Linked DNA regions of Lactiplantibacillus plantarum. The main gene of each other region encodes a partner of the protein of the gene in region 2 in a complex. Links are inferred from orthologs where the notes say so. Each region holds a gene or a part of one and is shown on either strand. Other genes may lie near its edges.

Region 1 (2,962 bases), 220 kb from region 2 along the record:
AAATACAATCATTCACAGTGTTTCTAGTTTACGTAAGTTTTTTCAATATTTAGCACAGATGCACGCTATCGATACTGATCCGATGCTAAAAATCGACACGCCTAAGCGGGCGCAGCATTTACCGCAAGTATTGTCACCACGCGAGGTCGAACGGTTGCTAGCGGTGCCTAAGTTGAATACCCCGTTAGGATTACGAGACCGAACTCTGTTAGAAGTGATGTATGCGACCGGTCTGCGAGTCAGCGAGACAATTAATTTAACGATGGATGATCTGCACTTAGACTTGGGATTGATTCAAACAATCGGTAAGGGTGATAAAGAGCGGATCATTCCTATCGGTGATGTTGCCATTGATTTTATTACCCGTTATTTAAAAACGGCTCGGCCCAAACTCGTCTCTGCCAAACGCCGGAATAGCTATTTGTTTATTAATAATCACGGTGGTAAATTAAGTCGGCAAGGGGTTTGGAAAAATCTGAAGGCAGAAGTCAAGGCGGCTGGCATCGAAAAAAACGTGACGCCGCATACGTTGCGCCACTCGTTTGCGACTCACATCTTAGAAAATGGTGCGGACTTGCGTGTCGTTCAGGAGCTTTTAGGGCATGCCGATATTTCGACGACTCAAATTTATACGCATATTTCGAAAAAACGCCTAGCTGAGGTTTATAATAAATATCATCCGCGGGCATAGATGCGGTGCGGAATCAAGCAGTCAAGGGAGGCAATACCGTGCTCGTTAAATATCGGAAGGATTATGAAAAGGTAGCAATGGGGCTACTGTCATTTATTCCAGATTTTAAGGACCTAATTCATCTACAAACTGAGATGCAGTGGTATCAGTCAACGGAAGACCATCAACTATTACTATGGCGGCAAGGTGACGGCGATTTCTGTGGTATTATCGGCATTGAAGTCGGCAGTGACTTTATTCTACTGCATCACGATTCATTATCACCCGAGGAACGGACGGCGGCCAACCAGTATCAAATGTTGGATGAGTTGGCCGCGTTGTATCCCAAACAACGGGTCATGGGAACTTTAGAAATGGCGCCAATCATTGGCGCGTGGGAGCGTAATCGTGACAAACAACCAACAACAACCAATCACCATTAAGATTTCGGAGTTTGAGGGGCCACTCGACTTGCTGTTGCACCTCATTCGCCAAAACAAGATGGATATTTATGACATTCCAATTGCGGCAATTACGCAGCAATATTTGGATTACTTACACTCTATGCGAGCGCTAAAATTAGATATTGCTGGTGATTATTTGGTTATGGCTGCGACTTTGATGACGATCAAGAGCCGTTTCTTATTGCCACAGCCTGAACCAGATGAGATGGACGAAGATAATGAGGACGATGATCCTCGTGACTCACTTGTAGCTGAACTGTTGGCTTACAAGGTTTATCAGGAAGCCGCTGGTGAATTGCGAGAAAAAGAACAGGCGCGCCATCAACATTTTACGCGTGAAGCGATGTTAGTACCAGCTGATCTGAGTGCGCCCAAGCTGACTGCGGGGATTACATTAGATGATCTGCAAGCGGCTTTTCGGCAATTAGTGGCTAAACGGCGGCGGGTACGGCCACTAACGAAAACGGTTGTGGCTGAAACCATCAACATTGATGAGCGGATGACACAAATTACGACGCAATTGCAACATCAACCACAAGGACTGGATTTTGCCGACCTATTTACGGTTAGTGCCAGCGATGAAATGTTAGTGACAACCTTTATGGCTGTGTTAGAATTAACCAAGCAGGATCAAGTGGCGCTGCAGCAAGCTGAGCCACTGAGTCCGATTCATTTATATTTACGACAGGATGAACAGCATGACGAACATTGAACAAATTGAAGGACTATTATTTGTGGCTGGCGATGAGGGCATCACGGTCGCCGAAATCGAGCACGCCACGGGGTTTGCTAAGCCGGCGATTACAACGATGCTCACACAACTGGCCACGAAGTATCAAGCCGACCCAGACAGTGCCTTAATGATCTTATCAACGGCGAATACTTACCGGTTAGCAACTAAGGCCGCGGTGGCGCCGGTGTTAAAGCGCTACTTTGAAGCACCACTCACCACGAGTTTGTCGCAAGCATCGTTGGAAGTGTTAGCAATCATTGCGTATCGGCAACCCTTGACGCGGATTGAAATTGATGAGATTCGTGGCGTACACAGTGGGTCAACGATTCAAAAGCTGGTTTTGCGACAACTAGTTACCGAGACGGGGCGTTTAAGTGAGCCAGGACGACCAATTTTATACGGAACGACGGAACTGTTCTTAGATTATTTTGGACTAAAGTCTTTGGATGACTTACCAGCGATTGACTTAGCTGCTTTAAGTGACGCTGAGCATCCGGCACCAGAGACAGACCTCTTTTTAAATGCATTTCAGGATAAATTACAAGCAGAACGTGAGGATGAATAATGGCAGAACGATTACAAAAGGTAATGGCGGAAGCGGGCATCGCTTCGCGGCGTAAATCAGAAGTGTTGATCACGTCTGGTCACGTTAAGGTGAATGGGAAGACGGTCACCACGCTCGGTGTAAAGGTTGAGCCTAGTGACCATGTCGAGGTTGATGGCGTGCCATTGAATGCAGAAAAACTCGTGTATTATTTATTTTATAAGCCGCGGGGGGTCGTTACAACTGTTCATGATGAGAAGGGCCGTAAAACGGTATTAGACTTCTTTGAAGACGTACCGGAACGAATCTATCCGGTGGGACGTTTGGATTACGATACTTCAGGTTTGTTGATCATGACAAATGATGGGGCTCTCGCTAATCGGCTAACTCATCCGAAGTACGAAGTCAAAAAAACTTATTTGGCCAAAGTTGAAGGGGTACCAACCAATGCTGATCTCAAGCAATTGCGCTTGGGTGTTGAAATCGATGGCCGTAAGACAGCTCCAGCGAAGTCGAACTTGTTAGATAGTGATCACAAGAAGAATAATGCG
Region 2 (6,873 bases):
CCTCATAACCTTCTAAAATCTTTTCGGTCCGCTTGATGTTATCATAGACGGCCTGGCGCGAAACTGAGAACTCCGCTGCAATCTCGCCTAAGGAATAGTCATCAGCGTAGTACAGTTGAATATAGGCTTTTTGCTTATTCGTTAATAACGGTTCATAAAACTCGAATAACGAATTGATTCGATAATTTTTTTCAATTTCCATGTGGGGACTCCTCACGCTTATCATACAGACTACACACTAAATAAGAGTACCGATTTTATCGCCATTCGTCAACTATCAGTCGCTATTTGTGGTAAAAATAAATGGTAATCGTCCTCGTGCTGAGAACAATTACCATTCGTTAACTGGCTTTCAATTTAAGACCATCATCAACTGATTTAACCCGTGATAATATCTTTAAATAACCCGTAGACAAAGTCATTGGCATTGAATGGTCGTAAATCAGTCACCTTTTCACCTAAACCAACGTACTTTACAGCAAGATGCAATTCATTACGAATAGCTAAGACGATCCCACCACGTGCCGTACCATCAAGTTTAGTTAACACAATCCCACTGACATCCGTCGACTGTTTAAACAATTTGGCTTGGTTCAGCGCGTTTTGCCCAGTCGTGGCATCCAGCACCAGTAAGACCTCATGTGGTGCATCAGGGATTTCACGGGTGATGACCCGCTTGATCTTTTCCAATTCATTCATCAAGTTGACTTTGTTTTGAAGCCGACCAGCAGTGTCCACAAAGAGCACGTCATAATCTTCGGCCTTAGCCTTCTTAACCGCGTCAAAGCAAACGGCCGCTGGATCACTTTTTTCGGCCTTAGCGACCACGTCAACCCCGTCTCGTTGCCCCCAGACTTGCAACTGCTGGATTGCACCAGCTCTAAACGTATCACAAGCCGCCAACAAGACCTTCTTGCCTTGCTGCTTGTACATGTTCGCCATCTTACCGATTGTAGTGGTCTTACCAGCACCATTGACCCCGACAAATAAAATAACGGTTGGACCACTCTTAGCCATGTGAATCGAGTTATCCTCGCCTTCACCAGCTTCACCGTACATATCAACGAGCTTTTCGACGATGACGCTTGAGATTTCTTTCTTGCTCTTCGCGTTCTTTAATTTAACTTCGTCACGTAGCTCGTCACTAATTCGCATCGCGGTCTCATAACCCACATCAGATTCAATCAGCGTATCTTCCAAATCATCGAAGAACGCTTCGTCGACATGGCGGAAATTAGCCAAGAAGGCATTGATACGATCACCAAACGTTTTCCGCGACTTTTTCAGTCCTTCATCATAACGTTCTGCCTCAGTTGGCTCCGGCTCAGCCGATTCCGAATCAGCCGCCGCATTAACAGTCGGTGCGGCGGATTCAGTCGCAGTCGTCGCTGATGACTTGACTGCTGGCGCCGTACTGGCTACTGATTCTGACATAGCGTTGCCTTCAACTACCGCATCAGACTTAGTCGCTAACGCCACGTCGCTCGCGGCCGCTTGACTAACTTGTGCCGCACTCGCACTTAATGCAGCTAGTGACTGGGCAACCATTGCACTGGCTGTGAGTGGCGCTTCCGACACCGTCGCCGATTGCAGTGATGCTTGTGAACCAGACTGTGCACTCACTGCCGCCGTGCTATCGGCCGGGGCTTCACTAGTAGCTGCCGATTTTACTGTCGCTGGTTCGTCCGCAGTGCTTGTCGCTTCGCTTACGGCTGTACTGGACACCGGTGTCGCAGTTGATTCAGTTGTTGCGCCCTCCGAGCGAGCTGGCTGTTGTGACGAAGGGGCCCGGTCGTCACTGACCGGTGCGTTAGCTTGACTTGTCGTTGCTGGCGCTTCACTGGCAGCTGACGTTGTTTGAGCGTCATCTGATTCTGGTAAACTAAACGCTTTTTTTAACCGACTAAATAGTCCCATCTTCAACACTTCCTTTAATTATTTTTGTTCATCTTTTAAATCTGCCAAGGAGACTGAGACCATCTTGGAGACACCTGACTCTTCCATGGTTACCCCATAAAGTACGTCAGCGTGCATCATTGTTCCTTTTCGATGAGTAATGATCACAAACTGCGTTCCCGTTTGAAAATCATTCAAATACTGACTGAACCGATCCACGTTGGCATCGTCTAACGCAGCTTCGGCTTCATCTAAGATACTGAATGGCACGGGGCGCACTGCTAAAATGGCAAATAATAACGTAATAGCCGTTAACGCCCGTTCCCCACCAGAAAGTAAGCTTAATCGCTGAAATTTTTTGCCCGGTGGCTGGGCCATGATATCAACCCCACTGGTCAATAAATGTTCTGGGTCGGTCAAGATCAATTCAGCCTTACCGCCGCCAAACATCTGTTCAAAAATCGTACTAAATTCGCTAGCGACTTGATCAAATGCCGTTTTAAAGCGGGTGGCAACGGTCGTATCCAAATCAGCCATTGTTTGCAGTAAGTGTTCCTTGGCTTCAGTTAAATCGGAAGCTTGGTTATTGAGAAAGTCAAAGCGTTCCTTGACCCGCTCGAATTCGTCAATCGCGCCGAGGTTTACCGTTCCAATCTCATCCAAGCCCCGTTTAAGCAGTTTCAACTGTTCTGTAATCGCAGGTAACGCTAAGTCACTGACGTCAGCTTGTGCTGCGGCAACTGTCAACTGGTACTTTTCAGCCAGATCAGCCGTGGCGTGGTCGACTTCGCCAGTCAATTTTGTTTGGCTTAATTCCAAGCGACGGTAATCATCCGTTGCGGCCGCTGCGAGTTGTTGCAACCGAACTTGCTGGGTCGATAATTCTTCAACCTGATCATTAAGCGTTGCTAGCTGTTGTTCACACGTTTTCCGTTGTTCTTCAACCGCAGCCTGTTTAGCCTTAGCTGTTTTCAAGACCGTATCGCGTTCTGCGACCGACATTTGCTGGCTCGCTAACGTTGTTTTAATTGCTGTTAAATCCGCTTGAATTTGCTTTTTCGTCTCTTCATTTTGCGCCAAGGTCGCCTGACATTGTTCTAATTGTCGTTGCGTTTGTTTCACGTGTTCCTGCAACGTAATCAGTTGTTCACGCTGGGCTTGTAATTTCGTCGTTTGAGTCTGTTGATAACTTTCGTAATCCGTTTGCTGTTGTTGGACTGTTTTCATTTGGTCCTGATAGTCTTTAAGCTTAGCCGCATTAGCCGCTTGCGCTTGTTGATTACGAGCCACTAAGTCTTCATAGCTATCATCAGCTTGCGTCTGTTGCTGCTCATAAGTTAAAGCCTTAACTTGACGACTTAGCTGCGTTTGCTCGCTCTGTGCCGCCTGTAACTGGGCCTGTGTCTGACTAAGGCGATCCTTAAGTTCACTTAGTTGTTGGCGGGTCGTTTCAACCTGAACCGTCAAGTCTTGGTTAGCTTTTTTAAGGTCTGCTAGCCCTTGTTCATAGGTTACTAATTCAGACTGCATCTGGGCAACATTAGCTGCAATTTTTTCCGCGGATTGTTGCTGTTGGAGTAGCCCATTATCATCATGGCGAGTCGCACCACCGGTGATGGCCCCACTGGCCGCAATCGTTTCACCATCAATGGTTACCAATTTGCACCGAAAACGTCTGCTCCGTGAAATTGCCATCGCGTGGTCTAGCGTGTCCACAATCGCCGTTGTTCCTAACAAGTAACGTTTGATTGCCGTCAATCGTGATTCACAATCGACCAACTCGCTAGCCACGCCCAACACACCAGGTTGTTGTGATAAATCGCGCTCAGTGTTAACGGGAAGTTGACGAGCTGTGATCCGCTCGATAGGCAAAAAGGTTGCCCGACCGGCGTGATTTTGTTTTAAGAAATTAACAACAGTTTTAGCCGTCTGTTGTGTGTCACAAACAATATTTTGCAACTGTCCGCCCAGCGCAACTTCGACCGCCTTAGTATACTGATCAGGAACGGTCAGGAGTTCTGAAACGGCCCCGGCAACGCCACTAAACTGTTGGCGATGTTGTAAGACCATTCGAACGCCCGCATAAAAGTTCGTATAGCGTTCCTGAACAGCTTGCAACGCCTCTAGCCGTGACTTTTCACGCTGCATCAAGCCAGCCGCGTCTAACCAACGTTGCTGTTGCTCGTCGATCCGCTCTGCATTCGTTTTTACTTGGGCTTGTTGGGCTGTTAGCGTGGCCTGCTGCTGATTAACTTGATTTTCTAAATCACGTTGCTCACGATTGTGCACGTCTACGGTCGTCTGCACCCGTTTCAAGTTAGCCTGAGCCTGTGCTAGCCGTTCTGCTAACGCTGTGCTCTGACTGCCAGACTGTTGATGTTGCTTAACGAGGTTCTTCGCTTCGTTATTCAGTTCAGCCTGAACTTGTTTTTCATCAATATAAGCATTGCGTAATTTTTCCAGCTCATCAGCCAACTGCTGACGGCCGGCCGCACTCGTTGCCGTCGTTAACTCGGCAACTTGCGCTTTGACTGCCTTAACTTGGGCTTGCTGCTCAGATAATGTTTGTTCTAATTGGGTTTGTTGCTCGGTTTGCGTCGCAATCTGTTGCTCAGTTGCGGTCAAACTGGCCGTCAGCCGTTCCTGCTCAGACTGTTGGTTTTGCCGCCGTTCAGCGTCAACCCCTTGTTGTCCTTGCGTGTTTTCGATGGTCTTAATCAGCTCAAGATTTTGTGCTACCAGCTCATCTTTTTGCTTTAATTGAGCTGTCTGCTGGGTTTTTAAATTAGCTAGCTTGGTTGCACCAGCATCAACTTGTTGCTGATACTTAGCCACTAACGCCTTGGCACTAGCTAACTTTTCATTGACACCTTGTAGTTGATCACGAGCAATCGTCAACTTCTTAACGAGCCGCGAACGGTCCAAATAATCAAATTTTTGTTTTTGATCTTGATAATCCCGGGCAAGACTCGCCTGTTCTTCCAACGGCCCCTTTTGCTGATTCAATTCAGCAATGATATCGTTCACGCGGTCTAAATAATCCGTCGTTTCCGCTAATTTATTCTCCGTCGTGAACTTATCCTTTTTGTACTTTAAGACCCCAGCGACATCTTCGATAATGCTGCGGCGCTCTTCTGGTTTCGCATTAAAGACCGCCTCAACACGACCTTGAGAAATCACTGAAAATGAGTCTTTTCCCAGACCAGTATCAATCATCAAATTCGTAATATCTTTCAACCGGCAACTCTGATTATTAATTAAATAATCGCTGTCACCGTTACGAAAGAGTTTCCGCGTAATACTAACTTCTGCGTAATCCAAAGGTAAAAAGTGGTCACTGTTATCAAACGTGATCGTGACTTTAGCCATATTCAACGGTTTTCGATTAGCCGAGCCGGCAAAAATGACGTCGGTCATCTTAGTGCCGCGTAAACTTTTGACGGCCTGTTCTCCGAGGACCCAGCGAATAGCTTCAATAATGTTACTCTTACCACTACCGTTTGGGCCGACAATCCCCGTCATTCCGGCTTGAAAATCAATTTTGGTTTTATCAGCAAATGATTTAAATCCGCTGATTTCTAATGATTTAAGTTGCATTCGACACAAACTTCCTGTAATTATTAATGGTTACTTTTGCTGTAATTGTGAATAAGCTTGCCGAGCAGCGCTCTGTTCGGCTTCCTTCTTGGAATGCCCCCAGCCCTCACCGATTTTTTGACCATCGGCAAGTACGGCAATCTCATAAGACCGCTCATTGGCTGGACCATCTTGTTCAATTAATTGATAGTCGATTGCGACATCGCCATCCCGTTGCAAGTATTCTTGCAAGGTCGTCTTATAATCAAAAACGCCATCAAAACGACCCTCATCCAGCTTAGGAAAAATTACTTGATGAACGAACTTCAAAACAGGTTCCCGTCCTTGATCCAGGTACAGTGCCCCGACAAATGATTCAAAAATATCACATAAAAGTGAATCTCGTTCCCAAGCATGCGCTTTTTGTTCGCCCTTGCCTAACCGGATGTACTGAGGAAAGTCACATTCACGGGCAAAGCTTGCAAAACTTTCTTCACAAACCATGGCGGCCCGTAAACGAGTCAACTTACCTTGGGGCATGTCTTTATAACGTTTGTATAAATATTCGGACACCACTAACTCCAAGACGGCATCCCCCAAAAATTCGACCCGTTCGTAATACTTCAACTGTTGGTCCTGATGTTCATTGACATACGAGGCTTGTGTAAACGCCTCCGCCAATAAATCGGGATCGTTAAACACAATGCCAAACCGTTCCTTCAACATTGCAGCTAATTCTGTAATCATTTGAAACTTCCTTTCGTTATCATTCTATCGACTAACCCCATTGGATCAGCCAGTTATCACAATCTGTTACTGGTGGTGCCTAACTTAGCATGAATCATTATTTAAGGTGGTCATTCATCTGCCGTTCGAGTGCTTCCGACATGTATTCAGTGCTACTCTTACACGCAATGTTCAGTTTCACCCAGCCGTGGCAATCGACCGTGGATGATCAGAAGCCAACAATATAGAAACACAAGTTAAAAGTCCGCTTAAGTAAGGATTCATCTGATAATCAGTCAGTCAACAGGTCACACATTGCATATCATAACATTATACTATGATTTAGTGGTCAATAACAATGATATCGGTACTTTCGTAGTCAGACAAGCAAAAACAGGTAACCATGTTGGCTACCTGTTTTTGCTTGGTCAATTAACTTATTTTGCTTGGTGCGCTGCCACGTAATCGACGACTTCGCCGACCGTTGACAATTTTTCGGCATCTTCGTCTGAGATTTCGCTACCAAAGGTGTCTTCTAATTCCAGTACAAACTCAACAAAATCGATGGAATCAGCATCCAAATCGGTTTGCAAGTTCATTTCGTTGGTAATCGTTGCTTTATCAACTTCGAACCGATCAGCAATGATATCCGCAATTTTATCGAAAATTTCTTCT

Evidence for each region. The genes of interacting proteins can lie anywhere in the genome.
Region 1: the proteins of smc (region 2) and E5260_RS08105 are in contact, whole or in part, in a crystal structure (PDB 3ZGX), measured with the Bacillus subtilis proteins. The link is inferred for Lactiplantibacillus plantarum from one-to-one orthologs.

The regions. Positions count from the first base shown.
Region 1 is NZ_CP039121.1:1,750,503-1,753,464, reverse strand. It holds E5260_RS08105 (segregation and condensation protein A), read left to right. Parts: upstream 1-1,078; coding sequence 1,079-1,846; downstream 1,847-2,962. Other genes in the region: E5260_RS08095 (pseudouridine synthase), read left to right, coding at 2,432-2,962; scpB (SMC-Scp complex subunit ScpB), read left to right, coding at 1,833-2,432; E5260_RS08110 (hypothetical protein), read left to right, coding at 730-1,113; xerD (site-specific tyrosine recombinase XerD), read left to right, coding at 1-691. UniProt on the Bacillus subtilis protein: Participates in chromosomal partition during cell division. May act via the formation of a condensin-like complex containing Smc and ScpB that pull DNA away from mid-cell into both cell halves.
Region 2 is NZ_CP039121.1:1,524,885-1,531,757, reverse strand. What follows is about bases 1,736-5,805. They hold smc (chromosome segregation protein SMC), read right to left. Parts: upstream 5,494-5,805; coding sequence 1,936-5,493; downstream 1,736-1,935. Other genes in these bases: rnc (ribonuclease III), read right to left, coding at 5,524-5,805; ftsY (signal recognition particle-docking protein FtsY), read right to left, coding at 1,736-1,917. In the rest of the region: E5260_RS07045 (putative DNA-binding protein), read right to left, coding at 1-202; more of ftsY, read right to left, coding at 379-1,735; more of rnc, read right to left, coding at 5,806-6,219; acpP (acyl carrier protein), read right to left, coding at 6,636-6,873. UniProt on the Bacillus subtilis protein: Required for chromosome condensation and partitioning.